3 regions of the Bacillus nitroreducens genome follow, and region 2 is predicted to be linked to each of the others. Evidence: predicted binding sites of a transcription regulator. Region 2 holds the regulator's gene; each other region holds the start of a gene.

Region 1 (8,392 bases), 390 kb from region 2:
TCTCCGTTTATGACGGCCTGTGTTCCACGAACGTAGTCTACCTCAGCGCTCGCTCCATATACGGCAGCAACTTGTTCTGCATAAACACGAAGCTGGTTTTCGATATGGTCACGAATTTCAGAATCAAAACATCGTACCGTTCCTTCAATTACGGCATTTTCAGCAATGACATTAAATCGGGTACCGACTGTCATTTTTCCAATCGTTAATACGGCTGGTTTTTGCGGGTCAATGGTTCTTGAAACAACTGACTGGACATTCATTACAAACGAAGAAGCGACAATCGCTGCATCAATGCAATCTTGTGGAATAGCTCCGTGTCCTCCTCTACCTTTGAATCGTACAGTAAAAATATCTGCTGAAGCAAAGGATGGACCAGGGTTGCAGGAAACCTTCTTTGTAGGCATTTGAGACCAAATATGAATTCCAAATACATTATCGACACCTTCAACAGCCCCCTGCTTGACCATTTCCTTTGCACCTGTAGCCACTTCTTCAGCCGGTTGGAAAATTAAACGTACATTTCCAGGTAATTCAGCCTTAATATCGTTCAATGCTTTTGCAGCAATAAGGAGCATTGCAGTGTGTGCATCATGACCACATGCATGCATTTTCCCTTTTGTTTTGGAGGCATATGGTAAGTCTATATTCAATTCTTCTACAGATAAGGCATCCATATCGGCCCTCAGAGCGATCGTTTTTCCTGGTTTGCCTCCCTTTATTTCTCCAATCACACCTGTAGGGCTTGTCTTTCGATTCTCGATTCCTAACTGATCGAGATACTGTGACACAAATGCTGATGTATTGTACTCTTCCCACGATAGTTCAGGTTCACTATGCAATTTTCTACGGATCGTAACTAGTTCTTCATTATATTGTCCGATTGCATGTTTGATTTTCTCATTCATCATGTCATTTCATCCTTTATTTTAGTAATGTTACAAAGGTTCCAGCTAAAATAACAGAAACGATTGTAACTGTGATAAAACCTCCTACCAACATTGGTGGCAGCATATGACTTGTTAATACTTCTCTTTCCTTTTCATCCTGTGTTAATGATTTAATGACTTCATTGGTAATAATATAGTCAGCTGGGAACCCGTATAGGGCTGTTAAGGACACGGCGAAAGCCATGTTTTTGCTAACTTTCAGTACTTTACCTACTATGAACGAAAAGATATACATACCGACTACTCCTAATCCAATACAAACCACAAGCGGTGTTAAGATCTCGAGCATCATGTTAGGAGTCGCATGCTTTAACCCATCAAAAATGAAAACCATAAGAACCATAATCGCTAGTCCGAAGCCATTTGCTTTTTGGAGGGAGTGTTTTTCAAGAAATCCAATACTCCTCCCGATTACACCGAAAAGCAAGCAAAGAACAAGGGCATTAATTTCCACAATTGGAGCTAAAGAGGTTGATGTTAAATAAGCAAGAAATCCAACAAATGCTAGCCTTAAGAACTTAAAGTATTCTGTATTATATTTTGCAGGTATCTTATCTATCCACTTTACCTTGCGCTCAGTTTCCACTGTTGCCGCAACTTCCGCTTTTACATCTTTTACAACAGACAGTTGACCACTTCGATATTGCTGTAACAATCTCTTTCCTTCTTTATTTAATACGATTGATGTTAATGGATATCCAGCAAATCCTTGCACCACATAAATCACAATCGCAAAAACAGATAAACTTGTTAGTCCAGCATTCGCGGCACCTTCTGACATGATTATGGCTGATACGAGTCCCCCAACTAACGGTGGAATGGCTACAATTACGGTTTGCACATCAAAAATTAGAGTCCCTATGCCAAATAGGATTGCGATTATTCCGACAATTCCAGATAAAGCAATTAATATCGTCTTCCACTGTCCCATTAATTCTTTTAGAGACAATAATGTTCCCATGTTCACAATTAATAGATACATCATCATTGTTGCTACAACGGAAGGAATACCTGCTAATGCCACTATATCTTTAGGGAAAAAGGTCCAATATCCTACTAAAAATAAGACAGCACACACAAACACTGAAGGTATCCATGCTTTTGTTTTCACAGAAATAATGTCTCCGATATAAAGAATGGATAGTAGAATAACTAAAGCAAGCATTTGAGACATTTTGTGTCATCTCCCTTTTATCTTAATTGTTATTATTTTTTTAATATAATAACATCTCACTTGTTTAAATAATAGTATTTTCTGAAATTGGTTGATATTTCATAACTCTGGTAATGTAAGTGTTTTTATTTGTTCTGTCCTTATTATCCCAATATAAAAACCAGCTAGTATGTCTTTTATTTTGACATGATAGCTGGTTTAGTTTCTTAAAACTATTTAATCTTTATTAATCATCTTCTATTATTCATCATGATTCATAAATTTTGATTTCATCCAAACATCTAGACTCGTGGCTTAACCCTATACCTTAAAACCGTTTTTAGTTTTGAGGGATCAACTTTTCTTGCATCTGAAAGATAGATCTCTCTGTGTACAAGTGTTGCGATTTCAAGTTGATTTGTTTCAATAAATTCATTCATTTTTTTGAAGCTTTCTGGTTCATCATCATATGGTCCGACATGAAGCATTTGGACAGATAAGCCATCTTCCATCACGCCAAAAGTTACATCTTCTAGTAATGGGTGTGGTTTCTTTTTCCTCACTTTTTCTAAGGCCTTCGCTACGACCTCTTCGGTCACAAATTCTGGCTGTCTGATCATGATAGTATAGACTAATTCATCTTTATTTAATGTATCTTGTTTTCTCCCCGCTTCGGTTAAATCCCATATTCCTTCTAAGGGGTAGACTGTATACTCAAAATAACCTTCAGGAGTATAGCCACCTTTTGGCATCATTCGGATTGCGTAAGATATTGAATACAGGACATTTATTCTGTCTGAGAAATCCTCACTATTCGGATTTCCTTGACCTTTTATCATTAAAAACTTTTGCTCTGGAACAGTTACAAGTTCTGGTTTGCCTTTTGGTATATATAAATTTTTCTCATGTTTTCTCCACTCGTGTTTCATACATTACTCCTTATACTTTGCTAATTGCTATTCTTTTATTAAGAATACAGTTTACCCCAAACTTTGTTGATAAGATATTATTCATTTTTTATAACATACGATGTGATTTCTTTTAGTGTATTTTTACCAGGGCTAACGAACCGATACACGTTACAAAACGAATATATACGATCATCTTCAAACTTCACAACGCCATTTGCAGCTGCTGTATGACCGTGTGTGATAATATTTGTTAGTTCAATTTCAATTATTTGCTTCGGCATTTTGTTTACTAATGTCTGAATCACTTCTTCTCTACCTAGCAGTGTAGTATCGTTTACAATCGTCCAGTTAATATCTGTTAAAGTATGTTCTGTTATAAAGTCGATATCTTTTTTCGCACATGCTATGATAAATTCCTTAAGAATTCTCTTTTTCGGTGCATTATCACAATCCTTAGGGCTTATGATCTTCATGTCTTGATTATTTGATTGAATATTGACCATTTTTCCTCCTAATCTTCTTTCATGGTTGTTTTCTTAAATTTTAACATTTGTCCCTCAACCACACAAAATTAGTATGTAACTAAGATGTTTCTCTGTTTCATTAAAAAAGAGATTAGACTATTTGCCAATTTCTTATTACGTTCGTTTTAATTTGACTTTAAAGCAGAGACTTTTTCTTTTTTGACCTCATTCTTATAGATTAATCTTTTAATAGTTGGCACCGCAAATCGGTCCAGCCCATAATAAGATCTTGCTGAGCCAATTAATACTAGAATCATTGCGACTATAAAGAGTTTTGTATCGAGACTATTTAAGCCAACGCCTGCCAATATGAAGTTAATATTCATGAATGCACCTGCAAGTAATGCTGGGATTGTGGCTAAACCTATAATTAAGCCTAATCCAACTAGGAATTCACCCCACGGAATAAGAATGTTAAAAAGCTCTATATTCGGTAATACTTGTGTTTCCAGAAAACTTGCATACCACCCTTGAACCGTAGGAGAATTCCCCCTAGCGTTTGCGATTGCCCCTTGTATAAAACCACCTGCATCGAATCCTTGCTGCTTAATTTTATAATAACCCGCTTCTAACCATTGAATACCTAGCCAAATGCGTACAATTGTCCAAGCGATTGCCATTTTTGTTCCAGTTAAAAACCTTAACATGATAAATCTCTCCTTTTATTGTGAATTTATTCACAATTGTTATCAAAAAAATAGTGAGCTGCGACTTTATCTATATGATGCTTCCATTTTAACTAGAATGATTGCAAAAGAATTTGACCTAGGTCAAATTTTGAAGAAAACTTGGACAATATGGCAATAAAACAAAAACAGGACCTCCCCCATGTTGCGGGAAAACAGTAGTCCGCTAGGAGGAAATCCTTTTATTCATTATTCACCGATTTTTAGTTTTCCATTTATCCTTTGTAACGTTCCTAGAATACTCATAGCTGCTAAATAGCTTGTCTTTGGATTTTCAGGAAGGGGATTATTGGCAATTGTGAAGGTCGCTTCCCCAAATTCACCTGTAATATCCACTTGATGGATGTTCTTATCTACATGTGGATCAGCCAAGAGCCGTACGTTTGTCTTCTCTATCCCAACACCTGCTAGTGACAGAACGATAGAGACATTCATATTTTTAGGGAATTTTCTAATGGCGTCAACCGCCTTCCCATCAAATACAACCTTCTCCTCATCAATGGTCTCTTCGATAAGGGAGCTGGCAGGTTTCCGAGTTGTTAACGTAACTTTTGTGACTGTACCAAGGGCATTTGCATTTTGCAATAAGTCCAATCCACCAACTGCACCAGACGGCAAGTAAACATGGTTGTTATACTCTTTTACAAGATTACTGATCTCTGAAAGTAGTGCTTCATCTGCAAGTGCACCTACACTGATTACCATGACATCCTTTTTCCTTAAGGCAGATGGCAACAATGTTTTCACTGCCTGTATGTTCGCTGCCTCTACAACCATATCAATTTTTGAATCAAGAAAGGCTTCAAGATCAGTATATAATGTTATCCCGAACCTTGATTCTAAAGACCGATACTTTTCCTTATCACGTACCAATAAACTTTTAATCTGCAAAATCTCATGTTTGTTTTGATTGATTTCCTTTAATAAAAAATGGGCAATGGCACCTGCACCAATTAAACCAATATTCATGATAGGCCTCCTTAGAATCTAGTAGTAATACTCAGCAAGGTGGATGAACGACAAATAAGCTTATTTTAACGCTTGTTTTAACCATTTTGCCGTCAATGTCTCTGTAGCGATCATCTCTTCAGGTGTTCCTTCGAAGATAATCGTTCCTCCTTGTTTTCCCCCTCCTGGACCCAATTCAATGATCCAATCGCTCGCAGCAATAAAATTTCGATTATGTTCGATAATAATGACCGAATTACCGTTGTTAACGAGTTTTTGGAATAAATCTAATAGTTTTTCACTGTCTTCTGCGTGAAGTCCTAATGATGGTTCATCTAAGAGGTAGATTTGTCCTTCCTTTTGTAAGTGACTTGCGAGTTTTAAACGTTGAGCTTCCCCTCCACTAAGAGAACTCGTCGTTTGTCCTAGGGTCAAATACCCTAAACCTACCTCTTTTAACATATCCACCCTTTTTATGATCTTTGGTATTTTAAAATAATGAACAGCTTCTTCTATTGTTAATTCCAATATTTCCACGATATTTTTACCTTGATATCGATAGCCAAGTGCCTTCTCTGAATATCTCGTGCCACCACATGTTTCACAAGGAATTGTCACGGGATCTGCAAATGCAACGTCAGGCGTTATGATTCCTTTTCCTTTACAAATCGAACATGCCCCTAAAGAGTTAAAGCTGAATAAACCAGCTGGTTGTCCAGTTTCTCGTGAAAAGATTGTGCGGATATCATCCATGATTCCCATATATGTAGCAAGAGTCGAGCGATTAGATACACCAATACTGCCTTGTTCTACCATTATTGTTTCTGGATATTTATCCGCGAACGCTTCCAACATTAAGGAGCTTTTACCTGAACCTGACACACCACATATAGAAACTAACACATTTTTCGGTATCTTCACGCTTACATTTTTTAAGTTATTGTTATTTGCATTGTTTATAGTAAAATAGCTTTTTGTTTTTCTAGGATTTTGATTTGTTTTTACCTTGTTTCGTAGGGCAGTTGCAGTTGGAGAATTTTTTAGACCTTCTACATTTCCTTGGAATACAACCTCTCCTCCGTTTACACCTGCGCCTGGTCCCATTTCTATAATTTCATCAGCTATTTTAATAACAGATAGATTGTGTTCAATCACAATGACCGTATTATGTTGGGCTTTTAACCTTTTTAGCATTTGGATTAATAGATCCACTTCTTCTGGGTGAAGCCCAGCACTTGGTTCGTCAAATACGTATGTAATATTGTTAAGACTACTTCCTAGATGACGAGCAATTTTTACCCTTTGTGCTTCCCCACTTGAAAGGGTACCCATTTTTCGTGATAGACTTAAATAGCCCAGTCCCATGTCAATTAGTTGTTTGACAGTTGGGATGGCTTGTTGGGCAATAGATTCTCCCAACGGATCTTTTATGTTCTTTAGTTCTTCTAGTAATTCTGGAAGCTCTAATTGATCATATTCTGCAATATTCAGCCCATTTATTTTACATGATAATACCGTTGGATTAAGACCAGATCCTTGACAGGTTGGACATAGGACTCGAGTTGATACTGCAAATACATCATCTTGAGAAACTTCTTTAAGCTTTGATATATCTCTATTTATATAAAGTCTTCTAAACCGGGGCAATAACCCATCCCATTCGTGATCTTGAGGTCCGTTTTTTGTGTGGAAAGGGGCAAAGACCCTTTCACCTTCACGGGGACCATATAATAATAGGTGGAGCTTCTCATCTGAATAGTCTTTTATCGGTAAATCTGGGTCGAATAAACCACCCGTCATCATCCATCTACCTTGCCATCCAGATGGGGATAATGGTTTAAATTTCACCGCATATTCCCGAAGTGACTTTTCAAAATCAATCATCTTATGAAGGTCTGGTGAAACAACATCTCCAAATCCACCACATTCTGGACACCTACCAAAAGAACTTTGGCTTGAAAAGTCAGTTGCAGAACCAATCGCAGGCTTTCCTATTCTAGAGAACAAAAGTCTAATTAATGGGTCAATATCCATATAAGTTCCTACTGATGAGCGAGAATTACCACTAACTTGCCTTTGTTCAACTACAATTACTGGACTTAAATTCCGCATTAAATCAGCATAAGGCCTTTCATACCTCGGCATTTGATTTCTGACATAGAGGGGATAGTTCAATGTCATTTGTCTTCTACTTTCTGTTGCTAATGTATCAAAAACAACTGAACTTTTCCCTGAACCTGACAATCCAGTAAATACAATGATTTTTTCTTTTGGTATGTTTAAATCTATATTTTTTAAATTATGTTCCTTCAGCCCTCTTAAGATGATCTCATCTTTTATCTCTGACATTTCTTCTCCTTCCTCTTTTTCTATCATCCTTATTACGTTTACTACAAGTCTAGCCTTTCCTGGCAGTGAATATAAATGGTGTATAAACTTCCCTTACTTTAAATAGTAACAAATGCCCCCATGAAATCACAGGAATGTAGCTCTTTCCACTACCTTATCAATGCTCCATCCTATTAAAATACATAGGGTTACTGTTTTAAGGCATGTCAAAGCACCCATGTAAAACAAGAAACATAATGAGTCGTGAAGGATGTAAATCATGACATGAAATAAGCCCAATCTTTGTATGATTGGGCTGATTGGGCTTTAATTTTCCCTATATTACTTGAAGAGACCAGATTCGTTAGGCTATCTCGCTTGCTGGTATATTAATTTACCAATTATCCCACTTCGTATCCAAAATACCCATTTCTTTTAACAGACTCACTAGAAGGGAGTCTGTTTCAGCTGTTAATGCATCTTCCGTACAAGAATTATGTGGATTGTAGCTTAAAGAATGTGCTTCTTCTAAAGTAGACTCGGCAATAAAGTTTGTTGCATTTGACCCCTCAAAACACACAGGAGCAATATAGGTTTTATGTGTGTGTTCCAGTATAACTCTTGTGTCTGAGGCCGGTTGAGTATCTCTAGGGATAAAAAGACTGATAAGAACTACTGCAATAATGATAATAGGTACCAAAACAAATAATTTTTTGGACATTTACTTACTCCTCTGAGACTGATTTAAAAAACTTATTTAAAACAAATATTGATGTAAACAACATCACTTCATTCATTTTACAACTCCTTTATCATGTTAAATAGTTACCTAGCAATAATAGCACCTACTTAGAAAAAAGTCGGTTATTTTGCTGCATTCAAATAAAATAAA
Region 2 (8,392 bases):
ACAATTATTAGTTTTGTTGCAGCGCTCCCTATTGTTTTATTTTTATTGCGACAAGATATAAGGGAAAGACATCAAAACCTTGAACGTTCTTCTAAGGGTGAAGCAATCGGGTGGGCAATTGCAGGTGTATTTATGGCCATGACTTCACAAATTTTAGCGGCTAACATCGAAATTCACCTGTTTGGAATTGAGCCAGGCTCAGAAAATACGCAAGAAATTATGGCCCTTGTGAAATCTCTTCCACTACTTGTGATTGTCGTATCCATTATTGGTCCAATACTTGAAGAGATTATTTTTAGACAAATTATTTTTGGATCATTATATAAAAAGTTCAACTTTTTCATATCGGGCTTAATTAGTTCCTTAATTTTTGCTGCTGTACATATGGATTTTACTCATATCCTTATTTATACAGCGATGGGCTTCACCTTTGCATTCCTTTATGTACAAACTAAGCGGATCATTGTACCAATTTTTGCACATGTTGCGATGAATACATTTGTCGTTGCTGTTCAGACGATTTTTGCTGATGATATAGAAAGGATTATGAAGCAAGCCGAGAAACTGCAACAAACATTTATTGGAGGCTTTTAGTATATGCGAAGAACTTCACCTTTTGCGATGGGCATCTTTTACGCGTTAATGGGAACACTTTTTACTTATTTTGCGATTGGCTTTGCAACGGAGACAATCTGGAACTTTTCCACCATTTTTCTCGTCCTGTTTGCAACCTTTGACTTCGGTATGGCCATCCGAATGTTTTCCCTACATAGTAAAATAAAAAAAGTCACAAAAAAATAACCTCACAACGGAGGTTATTTTTTATTGTCTAACTACAGCGCCTAGCCCCACTGGGTCTAGCCAATCTGTCATGAAGGTCAAAGCACAACCTTCTCGACAGATTTTCTTATGCTTGTCGGGGCTGAGCAAGGCACTTCCGCTTTTCTTTTTTATTCCATACTATTAGCAGCCATCATTTCCGCTTTCAAAGCTTTCCTATATGCACTTCTTGATACGATTATACTAATTTCATATAGTCCGAATAACGGTACAGTGACCATTAAATGCGAGATTAACTCGGGAGGTGTAATTAACCCTCCGATGACTAAAAGTATAAAATACGCATACTTCCGTATTTTAGAAAGAAACATTGGTGTTACAATTCCCAGTCTTGTTAAAAACATCACAATTACTGGCAGCTGAAACAAAAATCCGAACGGTAAGGTAAGCTGTAACAGAAATTGAAAGTATTCATTAATTCCTATCACTTGATTAATATCAAGTCGTACCGCTAATCTGGACATAAAGTTCACAACAAACGGAAACAAAATAAAATAAGAGAATGAGATTCCTACTAAAAATAAAAAAACAGAGATTGGAATATAACTTAGTGTTACCTTCCGTTCCTTCTCATACAAACCTGGACTAATAAATGCCCAAAGTTGATAAAGTAAAAAAGGCGACGAGATAACTAACGCTATAATAAACGCAAATTGCATATAAATTTTAATCGGATCTGTCATACGGAAAGCATTCATCGTTAGCTCTTTCGCTTCTTCCGCGTTTTGCAAATAAACAATTACAGGCTCGGCGAGAAAAAAGCTCCCTAATGCAACTATGAAGAAGAAAACGACTACATAAATCAGTCGTTTTCGTAGCTCACCAATATGATCGTAGACGGACATTTCTTTTTCGTTCATATGACTCATCCTATCATTACTTCACATCATGAGATTCTTTCTTCTTAACATCATCATCGTCATCATCAGCTAAACCTTTTGTCGCGTTTTTAAATTCACGCAAAGTATTCCCCGCTGCTTTTCCAAGCTCAGGTAACTTCTTAGGTCCAAAAATGAGTAATGCTGCAACCACAATTAAAAAGATACTACCGAAACCGAGACTTCCCATCGTAAGTCACCTCCCCACAAATAAAAGTTTCTATTCCTCATTTGAATAATGCTTTAAAAAGTAAACAAGTGCTTGTAGCTCAACAGCTAAATCAATATGATGAACTCGAATATGTTCAGGGACATTGATTCTTGCTGGTGTAAAATTCAAGATACCTTTTATGCCTTTAACGACAAGACGATCCGTAATCGCCTGGGCAGCGCCGACAGGTACTGTTAGGATCGCTACTGTTACATCATCAGGCAATACTTTTTCAAGATCATCTAAATGGTGTACCTTGACTCCACCAACACTATTTCCTACCTTATTATAATCCACATCAAACGCAAGCTCAATTTTTGTATTATTATTCTTCGAAAAATTATAATTCAAAAATGCTGTGCCTAAATTTCCTACACCAATTAGTGCAACTTTTGTTAATTCATCCTGATCGAGCGTTTTACTAAAAAAGGATAATAAGTAATTAACATTATAGCCATACCCTTTTTTTCCTAGCGCTCCAAAATAGGAAAAATCGCGCCTAATCGTAGCAGAATCGACCTTTACCGCTTCACTCAGTTCTGCAGATGACACCCTTTGCTTCCCCGACGCATGCAAGTTTTTCAGAAACCGATAATAAAGTGGTAGCCTTTTGGCAGTTGCTTGTGGTATTTTTGATTGTTCCAGATTCATGTGTATATTCCCCCACTACTAGCCTTTAAATTCCCTTTTGAAATCTCCATTCTTTCCACCAGTTTTTTCTGCTAGGTAGGTTGGTCCAATGACCATCCCTTTATCAACTGCTTTACACATATCATAAACTGTTAAAGCGCAGACAGAAGCAGCCGTAAGTGCTTCCATTTCTACTCCCGTGCTACCCTTTGTCTTTACTTCAACCGTAATATGAAGAATATATTCGTCTCCTACTGTCCAACTGAATGAAATATCGACGCCCTTCAATGCCAATGGATGGCACATCGGAATGAGATCTGACGTCTTTTTGGCTGCCATAATCCCTGCAACCTGTGATACTGCAAGAACATCACCCTTGCTAATCTCATTATTTACGATTTGCTCATAAATCATTTTATTTACAGTTATACTAGATTTTGCAATAGCTGTACGGACTGTATCTGACTTCTCCGTAATGTCGACCATCTTAGCTCGACCCTGCTCATTAAAATGGGTAAATGCTGACATCTATCGACCCTCCCATAAACTATACACTATTTTACCACATCTGTCTGCGAAACGTGTGTGAACATTATCATTGCAGTTGCTCTCTTACGATAATATAAGATACACTGTTGGTAGAAACAAGAGGTGAAATAGTATGATTTTACTACAAGTAAATCAGCTCAAAAAATATTTTGCTGCTGATCTTATTTTATCGAATATAAAGTTAGAAGTACAAACACGTGACCGAATTGCTATTGTTGGTCGAAACGGCGCTGGAAAATCAACACTTTTAAAAATTATAGCAGGTCAGATGTCTCATGATGGCGGCGAGATTATTAAGCCTAAAAGTGTCACAATCGATTATCTCGCTCAAGATACTGGACTTGAATCAACACTCACCATCTGGGAGGAAATGCTAACCGTATTTGCACCCTTACAAAAGCTTGAAAAAGACATTAGAACCCTTGAAGTAAAAATGGGAGATCCTTCTCTATTTGAAAATCCAATCGATTATCAAAAATTGCTAGAGGAATATGATCAGCTTCAAGTTAACTTTAAAGAAATGGGCGGCTATCAATACGAAGCTGATATTCGATCCATTTTACATGGTTTTAATTTTACAGAAGAAGACTACCAAACGAAAATTTCTAGCTTAAGTGGTGGTCAAAAGACACGTCTTGCTCTTTGTAAACTATTACTATCAAAACCAGATTTATTAATTCTTGACGAGCCCACTAACCACCTTGATATTAACACCCTAACTTGGCTAGAACAATATCTTCAAGGATATCCTGGCGCACTGTTAATCGTGTCTCATGATCGTTACTTCCTTGATAAAGTGGTCAATCAAGTCTATGAGATATCACGACATACAAGCACTCGATATGTCGGAAACTATAGTAACTACTTAAAACTCAAAGCTGAAAACTATGAGCTTGAACTGAAAAAATATGAAAAGCAACAAGATGAAGTCGAAAAACTAAAAGACTTTATTGCTAAAAACCTAGTTAGAGCCTCGACAACGAAGCGTGCTCAAAGTAGACGTAAACAACTTGAAAAAATGGAACTTATGGACAAGCCACAAGGAGATGAAAAATCAGCTTCCTTCCGATTTGAAATTGAAAGACAAAGTGGAAATGATGTACTTAGCGCGAAAGATATTTCCGTTTCCTACGAAAAAGGGAAACCTATCGTAAAAGATATCCATTTTAATATTTTTCGTGGGGACAGCATAGCTCTAGTCGGACCAAACGGTATTGGAAAATCAACATTATTAAAAGCGATTACTGATAAACTTGATCATGTCGATGGTACGATTCGTTTCGGTTCTCATGTGACAATCGGCTACTATGACCAGCAACAAGCAGACCTAACCTCAAACAAACGGGTTTTAAATGAATTATGGGATGAGTATCCACTTAAACCTGAAAAAGAAATTCGAACGGTTCTTGGAAATTTCCTATTTTCAGGGGATGATGTGTTAAAAACCGTCTCTACATTAAGTGGTGGAGAGAAAGCAAGACTTGCACTGGCAAAGTTGATGATGGAAAAGTCAAACTTTCTAATCTTGGATGAGCCTACAAACCATTTAGACCTAGATAGTAAGGAAGTTCTCGAGAATGCACTTATTGATTATCCCGGGACCATTTTGTTTGTATCCCATGATCGATATTTTATAAACCGCATTGCAACAAAGGTATTTGAGTTATCCAGAGATGGCCTGACTGAATACCTTGGTGATTATGACTATTATCTTGAAAAGAAGTTCGAATTGGAAGAACTTGCTCGACTTGAAGCGGAGGATAAAAAGACCGACAAACGAGAAGTCATTCAAGAAAAAACTTCATATGAACAGGAAAAAGAATTAAAAAGGCAAGAACGCCAACGAAAGCGTAGAATTGAAGAAATTGAACTTGAAATATCTACAATCGAGGAAAAAATAGAAGAAAATGAGCGACTTCTCTGTGACCCTGAAGTCTATCAAAACCATGAAGAAGTTCAGAAAATCAATGATGAAAATGAGAAATCCACAGCAAAATTAGAAAAGTTAATGGAGGAATGGGAATCCCTTCATGAAATTAGTGGATAACGAATAGACTAGACCTTTTCCCCTATCCACAAATATACGATATCCCCATCCAAAATGTTGAGATGGGGATATTTTTCATACCTCTTTTCCACAAAATACCCAGTTATACACCGAACTATCCACATTATCCACAATTATTAACAAAGTTATCCACAATAAATGTCCACAAACTCACATTAGGTATTTCAGTACATTTAAAAAGTTTTCCACAAATTAGACAAACCTGTGGATTATTTATCAACAAAAACATAGAACTTATGAACTATCTTTATCCATAGTCATCCATAATAAATGTCATTTTGTTTTAATGAATAATGATTTTTCTTAAGATGCCTCCCTAGAAGTTCAGATATCGTTTGGTATTAGGATTTGGAGCATAAGAATTGTTTAGGTATTTCTAAGATGAATATAAAAATGTTAAGGGAAAACAAATAAATCCCAAGTGTAGGCATTCACTTGGGACTCTCTTTAGTTTATAGAATTTACGAATCGAATAAATCATACTTCAATATCTAGGCCAGGGTTTGCATTTAATGCATAAGATGAACGCTTCCCTTTTTCGTATAAGACACTTCCAACTGCTGCAATCATCGCAGCATTATCTGTACATAGTGAAAGTGGTGGAATAATTAGCTTTACATCTGGTATTTCAGAATACGCAAGCTCTAGAGCATTTCTGAGACCTTTGTTCGCGGCAACTCCACCTGCTAATAATACTTGTTTCACCTTAAATTCTTTAGTGGCCTTCACAGTCTTAGTCACTAAAACATCTATTACACTTTCTTGAAAGCTTGCTGCGAGATCCTTCGGGTCAATTGTTTCCCCACGTTGCTCTGCATTATGAAGTGTATTGATTACAGCTGATTTCAACCCACTAAAACTAAAATCATATGAATTCTCTTCTAGCCATGCTCTTGGTAAATCAATTGTTGCATTGCCCTCATGTGCTAGTCGATCAATATGAGGGCCACCTGGATATGGGAGATTAAGAGTTCTTGCAACCTTATCATACGCCTCACCAGCTGCATCATCCCTCGTTTCTCCAATTACCTGAAAAGATCCATGCTCTTCCATATAAACTAACTCCGTATGTCCGCCTGATACCACCAATGCCAATAAAGGGAACTCTAACTCCTCTACTAGCCTGTTTGCATAAATATGACCTGCAATGTGATGAACACCCAAAAGAGGAATGTCGTGGGCAAACGCTATTGCTTTCGCAGCATTCACTCCAATTAACAACGCCCCTACCAAACCAGGCCCTTCAGTTACAGCAATTCCATCAATATCTTCAAAGGTCATATCAGCCTGTTGCAATGCTTCTTCAATGACAAGTGTGATAGCTTCAACATGGTGCCTTGATGCAATTTCTGGAACAACACCACCGAAGCGTTTATGACTCTCGATTTGCGATGCTACCACATTTGACAGAATTTCTCGTCCATTCCGTACAATTGAAACAGCCGTTTCATCACAGCTTGTTTCGATTCCCATTATGATTTGATTAACACTCATTTAAATTCACCCACATAACTAACGCATCTTCATTATTGTCCGTATAATAATTTTTACGAATTCCACCTGGTTTAAATCCTAGTTTTTTATAGAGATTTTGGGCAACATGATTAGATACTCTAACCTCAAGCGTCATAGTAGTCGCCTGATGCTGCATGGCTAAAAGCTTCGCCTGCATAAGTAGAGCCTCACCTAATTTTTTTCCTCTATACTCTGGCAGCACCGCAATATTGGTAATGTGAGCCTCATCCATAATAAGCCACATGCCACAATATCCTATTACTTCGTCATGATCCGTCATGACAATATATTTTGCAAACTGGTTGTGTACTAACTCATTATAAAAAGCTTCCCTCTTCCACGGTACAGTAAATGCTGATTTCTCAACTTTCATAACACCATCTATATCGGCTAATGTCATGAAACGAAAAATAATCTGTTGATCAATAATATCTTCCATGATTAACCCTGCCTCTTCCCTAACCAATTCGCCTCTGCCTCTGCTAAACGTATATAATTCGGTACAAATGTATGTACATCAACAGGGGCTTTATCCTTTCCTAATACAGCTAATTCACTTGGTCTCGGATTCCAATCTGTATATGGTGCAACATATGCGAATCGTTCAAATTCTGTTTCTATCTGTTCCTTATGGATCACTAAATCATTACCAATAAATAGAACTGGGGTCTCTTTTTTCTTCAGTTCTTCTAACCATTCCGATAATAAAATAATTTTATCTTCCTCAACACAAGTCAATGCCTGTCCTTCAAACTGATAAAGGCCTGTGTATACTTGTCCTCTTCTAGCATCAAATAATGGAGAGATATAGCCATTAAAATGCCTTCCGTTAGCTGCTAGAGCCTCTAAACTTGAAACACCAACCAACGGAATTTGTAAAGACCAAGCCAATGTTTTAGCAATCGTTACTCCAATTCTCACTCCAGTATAGGAGCCTGGACCCATTGCCACAACGATCTTTTCAAGCTCTTTTGGCTTTATTCCACATTCTTTCATCAACTGTTCAATTGTAGGCATCACACGGACAGAATGGTTTTTTGGCAAGTTCGTAATAACTTCACCAATTACCTTTTCCTCTTCTACTAGAGCAACTCCCAATACAAAGTTGGATGTATCTATCGCTAACACTTTCATTCGGCAAATAACTCCTCACATAATTGTTGATACCGTTCCCCTATTGGTATCACCGTAATCTTTCGTTCCATATCACCTTGGTGTTCAATTTTAATCGTAAGGCGCTCGTTGGGAAGTCTATCTTCAATAAGATGTGCCCACTCCACAACCGTCACACCCTCACCCTCAAAATATTCATCAAATCCAAGATCCTCATCACTAAACTCCAAGCGATATACATCCATATGATACAAAGGGAGCCTCCCTTTGTATTCTTTTATAATCGTAAATGTAGGGCTATTCACTGTTCTAGTTATCCCTAACCCTTTTGCAAGCCCTTTTGTAAATGTCGTTTTACCTGCCCCTAAATCCCCTTCAAGGGTAATCACATCTCCTGGTTGTAACTTTTGGGCCAATCTATCTGAAAAATTCCCTGTTTCTTCAGGTGTGGTCGTTATAAACTCAAATTTTTCCATAAACTCCACCTTATTTTGTAAAATGGTTGTATCCCTTCATCTCCAACTTATGTAATTCTCCCTTATGATTCAGTAATACAGATGGGGGGCCATCTGTAACAGTACCGATTTT
Region 3 (8,392 bases), 270 kb from region 2:
TTTCCATAAACTGAGGAGAACGTGAAAAGCACCCGCCAGAGCTATCAATTGTGGTATGAATACCAAGCTTCTTGCACTCTTTAAAAAGCTCAATTAAGAATTCGAGTTGAAGCAAAGGCTCGCCACCACTTACAGTGACGCCACCGCCTGACGCTTGGAAAAAGGGAAGATACGTTTTTATATCATGGATAATCTCTTGAACACTCATTTCTTTCCCCTTATTTAATTTCCAAGTATCGGGGTTATGACAGAACTGGCAACGGAGCAAACACCCCTGAGTGAATATGACATAACGTAACCCTGGTCCGTCTACTGTTCCACACGTTTCGATGGAATGAATGCGTCCGTTCATACTTTTCGTCCTCCTCTATCTTACATGCTTTCGTGGAATGTTCGGTTTATCACATCAATTTGTTGTTCCCTTGTTAATTTAATGAAATTCACAGCATATCCTGATACACGAATGGTTAATTGTGGGTAAAGCTCTGGATGTTCCATTGCGTCCATAAGAGTTTCTCTGTCAAACACGTTAACATTCAAATGGTGTCCTTTTTTCATTGCATATCCATCCAATAATCCTGCTAGATTGCTAATCCTTGCTTCTTCCTCCCTACCTAAAGCCTTCGGAACAATAGAGAAAGTATTTGAGATCCCATCAAGGGCATACTCATATGGTAGCTTAGAAACAGAGCTTAACGATGCAAGCGTTCCTTTTGTGTCACGACCATGGAGTGGATTTGCACCTGGAGCGAACGGTTCTCCTGCTTTTCTTCCATCAGGTGTGTTACCCGTCTTTTTCCCGTATACCACATTAGATGTTATCGTTAAAATGGACTGAGTGTGAACAGAGTTGCGATATGTTTTGTGCTTTTTTATTTTGGTCATAAAACGTTTCACAAGTTCAACTGCGATATCATCAACACGATCATCATTGTTACCGTATTTCGGGAAATCTCCTTCAATCTCGTAATCTACCACTATGCCATTTTCATCACGAATTGTTTTTACTTTTGCATATTTAATTGCACTTAATGAGTCTGCGACTACAGATAGACCTGCAATTCCGCACGCCATTGTACGTAAAATTTCACGGTCATGCAGGGCCATTTCAAGGCGTTCATAGCTGTATTTATCATGCATATAGTGAATGATGTTTAAGGTGTTTACATAGAGACCAGCAAGCCATTCCAGAACGACATCGTATTTTTCAATCACTTCCTCATAATCCAAATATTCGGAAGTAATCGGTGCATACGTTGGTCCTACTTGAATTTTTAGTTTTTCATCCACTCCACCATTGATTGCATAAAGTAGAGCTTTCGCAAGGTTTGCTCGTGCACCGAAGAATTGCATTTGTTTTCCAATAGCCATAGCGGAGACACAACACGCAATTCCATAATCGTCACCATAGGTTTCACGCATAATATCATCATTCTCATATTGAATAGAGCTTGTTTTAATAGACATTTTTGCGCAATACTTCTTATAATTTTCAGGTAGTTTTACAGACCAAAGCACAGTTAAGTTTGGCTCTGGGGCTGGCCCTAAATTGTCTAGTGTATGCAAGAATCGGTATGAGTTTTTTGTTACCAATGGACGTCCATCTACTGCAACACCAGCTAGTGATTCAGTTACCCAAGTTGGATCTCCGCTGAATAATTCATTATAGTCTGGTGTTCTTGAGAACTTAACAAGACGCAGCTTCATTACGAAATGGTCAACAATCTCCTGTGCCTCTTGCTCGGTTAGAATGCCGTTCGCTAGATCTCTTTCAATATAAATATCTAAGAAAGTAGACACACGACCTAAACTCATCGCAGCACCATTTTGCTCTTTGATGGCAGCTAAGTATGCAAAATATAACCATTGGAATGCTTCCTTCGCATTTGTTGCTGGTTCTGAAATGTCATAACCATAAGAAACAGCTAATTCTTTCAATTCTTGTAATGCACGAATTTGTTCAGAAAGCTCTTCCCTGTCACGGATAATATCATCCGTCATTACACCATTTCCTGTTTCAAGCAGGTCTTTTTTCTTTTCCTCGATTAGACGATCAACCCCATAAAGTGCAACTCTGCGGTAATCACCTATGATTCTTCCACGTCCATATGCATCAGGTAGACCAGTAATAATACCTGCTTTTCTCGCAAGTCTCATTTCTGGTGTGTACGCATCAAATACTCCTTGGTTATGTGTTTTTCGATATTCGGTAAAGATCTTTACAATTTCTTCATCTACTTCAAATCCATAAGATTTAGCCGCATCGACAGCCATTCTGATTCCGCCAAAAGGTTGCAATGAACGTTTGAATGGTTGATCAGTTTGAACACCAACGATTTTTTCCTTTTCCTGATCGAGGTAACCAGGACCATGTGAAGTAATCGTTGATACAACCTTCGTATCCATATCAAGCACTCCACCATTTTCGCGCTCCTGCTTGGTTAACTCCATTACTTGTTCCCATAAAAGATTGGTTGCCTCTGTTGGCCCCTCTAAAAATGAATCATCTCCACTATATGGTGTAAAATTCTCTAGTATGAAATTACGTACATCGATTTCTTTTTGCCATTTACCTTCTTTAAAATTAGCCCATGCTTTCATAATCAATGACCTCCATTAAAAGGTTTGGATACATTTAAATTTAGTTAGTTCAATTATTCATCGAAAGTTTGCTCAGTACTGAACAAACTTTTCTATAAATTAATCATACTACGGGAATAGGGTGGTGTCATGTGAAATAATTCACAAATTAATATCATTACCAATTTAGTCACATTTTCATCATTAATTTGTCAAAATTTATCAGGATTGGGTAATGGGTAATTAGTGTTGAGGTACCTGGAAGTGTTTTTTGACTCCAAAAAGGTTGGAAATACCCAATTTCCAGTTTTTAGATTTCAATGATGCTCCTAACCGCCTAGAGGTACACCTACCTCCTATTTTCTGGTTTTTGACAGCACTCCAACCAAGCTGGACATACACCAGCCTCCTAATTTATGGTTTTCGACAGCACTCTAACTCAATTGGAGTTACATCAACCTCCTAGTTTCTGGATATCAACAGCACTCTAACTCAATTGGAGTTACACCATCCACCTAATTTACTCCAACTCGTATTGAGATCACTAGCCACTTTTTCTAGATTTATATTAGTCCCATAAAGAATTGAAAAGTCAGTTAGGAGAATGACGTTTTTGAAGGTTAAGGCAGAATAAAACCCACACTACTACTGGCAATGAATGGCAGTCTGTAATATGATTAAATTAAACAAAATTGGGATTGGGGGCACAACATGTCAAAGCTAGTCATTACACAAGATATCGAGCAAGAGCATTTGAACCAAATCGAATCGATTATTCCAAACTGGGAGATTGTTGCGGGGCAGGATTCTTCAGTTTGGTTAGAGCATCTCAAAGATGCTGAGGTGATTGTTGGTTGGAAAAAGGAAATAGCTGAGCAATGCATACATAGTGAATCCAAGCTTCGTTGGCTCCAAAGTTGGAGTGCAGGTGTAAATAACATGCCACTTGATGAAATGGAGAAGAGCAACATCCTTTTAACAAGTGCTAATGGTGTTCACGCTTATCCAATTTCCGAGACCATTTTTGCGTTAATGCTTGGTTTAACGAGAAAAATTCATTCCTATGTACGTAATCAACAAGAGAAAAAATGGCATCACTCAAATATGAAACTTGAAATTCACGAAAAAACGATTGGGATTGTCGGCGTTGGTCACATTGGAAAGGAAACAGCAAAGATTGCAAAAGCATTTGGGATGACAGTGCTTGGAGTTCGTCACTCTGGTCGTGATGAGGAATTTGTGGATGAAATGTATACAACAGATCAATTATCAGAGGTTCTGCCTCGTTGTGACTATGTTGTTTTGACATTGCCATTAACTGAAGAGACACGTCATTTGTTTGGTGCTAACGAGTTTAGGAGAATGAAATCATCAGCAATCTTTATTAATATTGGACGCGGTGAGATTGTCGTTGAAGAGGAACTGATTGAGGCATTACAATCAGGTGAGATTGCTGGTGCTGGATTGGACGTATTCACGAAGGAGCCTCTACCTGAGGACAGCCCGCTTTGGGATTTTGAAAATGTGATTGTCACACCGCACACATCTGGTTCAACAGAACATTATGCAAAACGTGTCATTGAGGATATCTTTATTCCAAATCTAAAGAGTTATGCTCAAGGTGGAGTCCTACCAATAAATGTAGTGGACTACAAAAAAGGATATTAAACGATTGTGAGGATAAAGGGAGACAGGTGCTCGTATTGTTATTGAGATACTAACCCTATCCCCTTATCCCACTAGTCTTCGTCTTTTACATCAATGTCTTCGGGGATTGGTTCGTTTAGCCATTCTTCGTAGAGCCTTTTATATTTTTCAAGTTGTTCCATCGTTGTATTGAATTGCTCTTTGTTCAGAAGGTACTGTTCACCATCAAAAAGTGCACGCACCTTTTTTTCTTGGATCAGCTTTTTCAGTAGTTCCTCTGGAATAGACAAATATTCTGCTGTTTCTTTGACTGTTAAATACAACTTGCTCATCCTTTTTTACTTTCGAATTTTGTACGCCCTGCGTTCTGCATACTCCGAACAAGGAATACACACATTTATTGTATTCCCCTTATCATCCACATACTTGCGCAAAGGCTTTATTTTTCTTTTACAGATTACGCATTTCTTACTAAAGAAAGAAAACATCTTGTTCCCCCTTTCAGAGAAACACCCCTCTATTTTACTTCACATCCTTCATAGCGGTCGATAAAATATATTTTTCTTTTGTGCTCTTTCAATCTTTTCATTCCAAGTGTTTAACATGAATTCCTCCATTTTTTCTGTGGAAAAGCCTGTTATTTTCTCAATATGACTGACTGTAATGAAGACTTATCCTCTTACTCTATCAAACCCTATATATCTTGTACCTTGAAATGTCAGCTTTCCGAAATCACCTTCAGCAAGTTGACCAAACTCACTTCCAGAAACCTTGAACTCAGACCGGTCACCACTCTCAAACTCAAAAGTTACATAATAACTAGTAGATGATGACACATGATGGTGATGTGGTTCAGTATGATGGTGGGTATGTCTGCTCACATGCGTACGCTTTGTTTTTACACTTGCAGGAACACTTAGTCTTGGCGAATCTTCATTTTTCTTCCATTGACCAATTCCCTTTCCTATATTAACAATTATGAGTCCAATCACAACAATGAAACCAATCATTACGATAAAAGGTACAATATTGAACATTACGTCTCCTGGGTACATAAACTTCCCCCTTGAATTCAGCATCTGTATTATTTATTACGCTTTAATAATCAAAAAGTTTCAATGGTCAAAATCCTATTACGTCAATCTCACGAGACTTAAACCAAAAAAACAGACCCTCCCTGATGAAAGGTCTGCTTGATTTTCGAGACAGTATACGTTCCCTTGTCCTATTATTCTCCGAGATCAACGTTATGATAGACTTGACGCACGTCTTCAAGGTCTTCTAAAGCATCGATCATTTTTTCGAATTTTTCTTTCGCATCGTCCGGAAGGGTTACATCATTTTGTGCAAGCATGGTTAATTCTGCTACTGTAAATTCCGTAATTCCAGCGTTTTTAAAAGCTTCTTGGACAGCATGGAATTGATCAGGCTCTGCGTAGACGATCACAGAATCCTCTTCTTCAAGAACATCACGAACATCTAAATCCGCTTCCATTAGCAATTCTAGAACTTCTTCCTCTGTTTTCCCTTCAATTCCAAATACAGCCGTTGCATCAAACATGTAAGCTACAGAACCACTTACACCCATGTTTCCGCCATTTTTACCGAATGCCGCACGCACTTCGGATGCCGTACGGTTTACGTTATTTGTTAATGCATCCACAATCACCATTGAGCCATTCGGTCCAAAACCTTCATAGCGAAGCTCATCGTAATTTTCTTCAGAGCCACCTTTTGCTTTTTCAATTGCACGGTCAATGATTGCTTTTGGTACATTATATGTTTTCGCACGCTCAAGAACGACTTTTAAATGTTGGTTTAGTTCAGGGTCAGGTTCACCCTGTTTAGCTGCAACATAGATTTCGCGTCCAAATTTTGCGTAGATTCTACTTGTGTTTGCATCTTTGGAAGCTTTTTTTTCCTTAATATTGTTCCATTTACGTCCCATCTTGAACACTCGCTTTCGAATATTGAATGAGTCTATATTATACCTCAATTTTCTTATTAAAAAAATATGTGTTTGACAGGCTATATTGGATTTTTTTGCTAATATGTATCTTTATTCCATGGCTAGACCCCCTGACATCGCATGTTGTATCAGGGGGACAACCGTTTTTAACATCCACTTTTAATTGATGGTAAGACTTCAGTAAGGGTTTTTATTCAGACGTTCTGCCAGGCCAATATACGGCTTTTCATCATGAAGTTCCTTCGTTTTTCCTTGTAACAAACTCTCATTCCACTCATAGGCATGGGAACCATGTTCGGCAAAATCTAATCCTGCAATTTCTTCTTCATGAGAAACGCGAATAGGTGAAATCTTGTTTATAACGGCTGTGAATAAGGTAACCAATCCTACCGACCAGATCACAACAGCGATAACACCGATGGCTTGAATCCCTAATTGACTAATTCCACCACCATAGAATAGACCTGTTGAAGTTGAAAATAATCCTACAGCAATGGTTCCCCATATTCCGCATATCCCATGAACAGTAATTGCACCAACAGGGTCATCAACTTTAAGCTTTGCATCTAGGAAACGAACACCTTCTACAAGTAGAATTCCTGATACAATCCCTACTAGAATTGAGCCACCTAGTGAAATTTCAGCAGCCCCAGCAGTAATTCCTACAAGACCTCCTAACACACCATTTAAAGAGATAGAAGGGTCGACTTTTCCAAATCGAATTTTTGTATATAGAGCCGTTGAAATAAACGCAGATGCGGAGGAAAGTAACGTTACAGCAATTACACTAGGAACTAATTCAGGATCAGCAGCTAACGTACTTCCACCGTTAAACCCAAACCAACCTAACCAAAGAATAAATACCCCTAATGCACCAAGTGGAATATTATGTCCTGGTATTACATTCACTTTATTTCCTGCATATTTACCAATACGAGGTCCGAGTATTAGAACTACGCCCAAGGCAGCACTAGCACCCGTTAAATGAACGACTGTCGACCCTGCAAAATCAGAGAAGCCCATTCCTGCCAACCAGCCATCAGCCCATATCCAATGCCCTACCACTGGATAGATGAAGGCCGTCATTGCAACCGTAATCCAAATGTAGCTACTAATTTTGATTCGTTCTGCTACAGCACCAGAAATAATGGTCGCACATGTAGCTGCAAAAACAGCCTGGAAGACAAAAAAGTCGATGTCACTTCTTCCATTAAGGAAAAAACCGTCCGATCCTATTAGACTTCCAAGTGACTTACCAAACATCAATCCAAAACCTACCACAAAAAATAAGATAGAGGCGATACTAATCGTTAAAAAGTTTTTCATAATGATATGAAGAGCATTCTTAGCTCTTGTAAAACCGCTCTCTACTAATGTAAAGCCTGCGTGCATAAAAAACACTAATGTTGCAGCAAACATGACCCAAACTAGATTAATAGATGTTTCGAGAGTCTCTGCAGTCGGAGCGGCTGCATGAACTGGTACAACTGTCATAATTAAAAGTAAAAAAACGACTATACTTATGCTCTTCTTTACCATATTTTCTCCCCCTCTATAAAATAGCTTTTCTTCCTGTTTCTCCTGTTCGGATCCGTATGGCTTCCTCAACTGGCATAATAAAGATTTTGCCATCACCAATGGAACCTGTATCACAAGTTTCCAAGATGATCGAAACAATCTCATCTACTTGAACGTCATCTACAACTAATTCAATTTTCAACTTTGGAAGAACTTCTATTTCAAAGGTTGTTCCACGGAACAACCCTTGTTTCCCTTTTTGTTTCCCAGTACCTGCTGCTTCCGTTACAGTCATACCCCCTATTCCAATCTCATAAAGCCTATCTTTTAATTCCTTGAATTTTTCAGGTCTAGTTACAATCTCGATCTTTTTCAATTGACTACCCCCTTAATACAAAGTCATATATTGTTCTCTTTCCCATGCATCTACTTGAGTACGGAACTGGTCCCACTCAATGAGCTTTGCTTCAACAAAATGGGTACTAATATGTTCACCAAGGGCATTTGTAAGTAGTTCATTTTTCGAAAACGCGGCTACTGCTTCTTTTAGATTTTCTGGAAGACTTTGAATTCCTAGCTCTTCCATTTGCTCGTCTGACATATGATAGATATTTAGATTAACAGGATCATCTAAGGTAAGTTTATTTTGAATTCCATCCAAGCCAGCAGCAAGCATTG

What was found. The regulator Rex, encoded in region 2, represses fermentation and respiration genes when NADH is low (regulators of the CRP and FNR family bind a similar motif). The targets are predictions, from matches to a motif close to TTGTGAAATATTTCACAA.
Region 1: a site for Rex is predicted at 4,204-4,221, ahead of ACWPVE_RS05590 (DoxX family membrane protein). Genes of this name have one in related genera too.
Region 3: a site for Rex is predicted at 2,731-2,748, ahead of pflB (formate C-acetyltransferase). Genes of this name have one in related genera too.

The regions. Positions count from the first base shown of each region.
Region 1 covers NZ_CAXHYI020000003.1:372,209-380,600, forward strand. Annotated here, with positions in the region: gene ACWPVE_RS05570 (amidohydrolase) at 1-911, opposite strand, end outside; gene ACWPVE_RS05575 (hypothetical protein) at 925-2,124, opposite strand; gene ACWPVE_RS05580 (GyrI-like domain-containing protein) at 2,406-3,032, opposite strand; gene ACWPVE_RS05585 (hypothetical protein) at 3,110-3,517, opposite strand; gene ACWPVE_RS05590 (DoxX family membrane protein) at 3,664-4,185, opposite strand; gene nadX (aspartate dehydrogenase) at 4,414-5,193, opposite strand; gene ACWPVE_RS05600 (ATP-binding cassette domain-containing protein) at 5,254-7,521, opposite strand; gene ACWPVE_RS05605 (hypothetical protein) at 7,895-8,221, opposite strand.
Region 2 covers NZ_CAXHYI020000003.1:764,350-772,741, forward strand. Annotated here, with positions in the region: gene ACWPVE_RS07500 (CPBP family intramembrane glutamic endopeptidase) at 1-594, shown strand, start outside; gene ACWPVE_RS07505 (YdiK family protein) at 598-801, shown strand; gene tatC (twin-arginine translocase subunit TatC) at 951-1,700, opposite strand; gene ACWPVE_RS07515 (twin-arginine translocase TatA/TatE family subunit) at 1,717-1,908, opposite strand; gene ACWPVE_RS07520 (redox-sensing transcriptional repressor Rex) at 1,939-2,580, opposite strand; gene moaC (cyclic pyranopterin monophosphate synthase MoaC) at 2,599-3,087, opposite strand; gene ACWPVE_RS07530 (ABC-F family ATP-binding cassette domain-containing protein) at 3,221-5,155, shown strand; gene tsaD (tRNA (adenosine(37)-N6)-threonylcarbamoyltransferase complex transferase subunit TsaD) at 5,654-6,670, opposite strand; gene rimI (ribosomal protein S18-alanine N-acetyltransferase) at 6,660-7,130, opposite strand; gene tsaB (tRNA (adenosine(37)-N6)-threonylcarbamoyltransferase complex dimerization subunit type 1 TsaB) at 7,133-7,825, opposite strand; gene tsaE (tRNA (adenosine(37)-N6)-threonylcarbamoyltransferase complex ATPase subunit type 1 TsaE) at 7,822-8,280, opposite strand; gene thiL (thiamine-phosphate kinase) at 8,291-8,392, opposite strand, start outside.
Region 3 covers NZ_CAXHYI020000003.1:498,494-506,885, forward strand. Annotated here, with positions in the region: gene pflA (pyruvate formate-lyase-activating protein) at 1-352, opposite strand, end outside; gene pflB (formate C-acetyltransferase) at 373-2,601, opposite strand; gene ACWPVE_RS06190 (D-2-hydroxyacid dehydrogenase) at 3,292-4,248, shown strand; gene ACWPVE_RS06195 (excisionase family DNA-binding protein) at 4,320-4,559, opposite strand; gene ACWPVE_RS06200 (DUF2500 domain-containing protein) at 4,899-5,282, opposite strand; gene ACWPVE_RS06205 (YebC/PmpR family DNA-binding transcriptional regulator) at 5,456-6,175, opposite strand; gene ACWPVE_RS06210 (ammonium transporter) at 6,374-7,735, opposite strand; gene ACWPVE_RS06215 (P-II family nitrogen regulator) at 7,749-8,090, opposite strand; gene glnA (type I glutamate--ammonia ligase) at 8,103-8,392, opposite strand, start outside.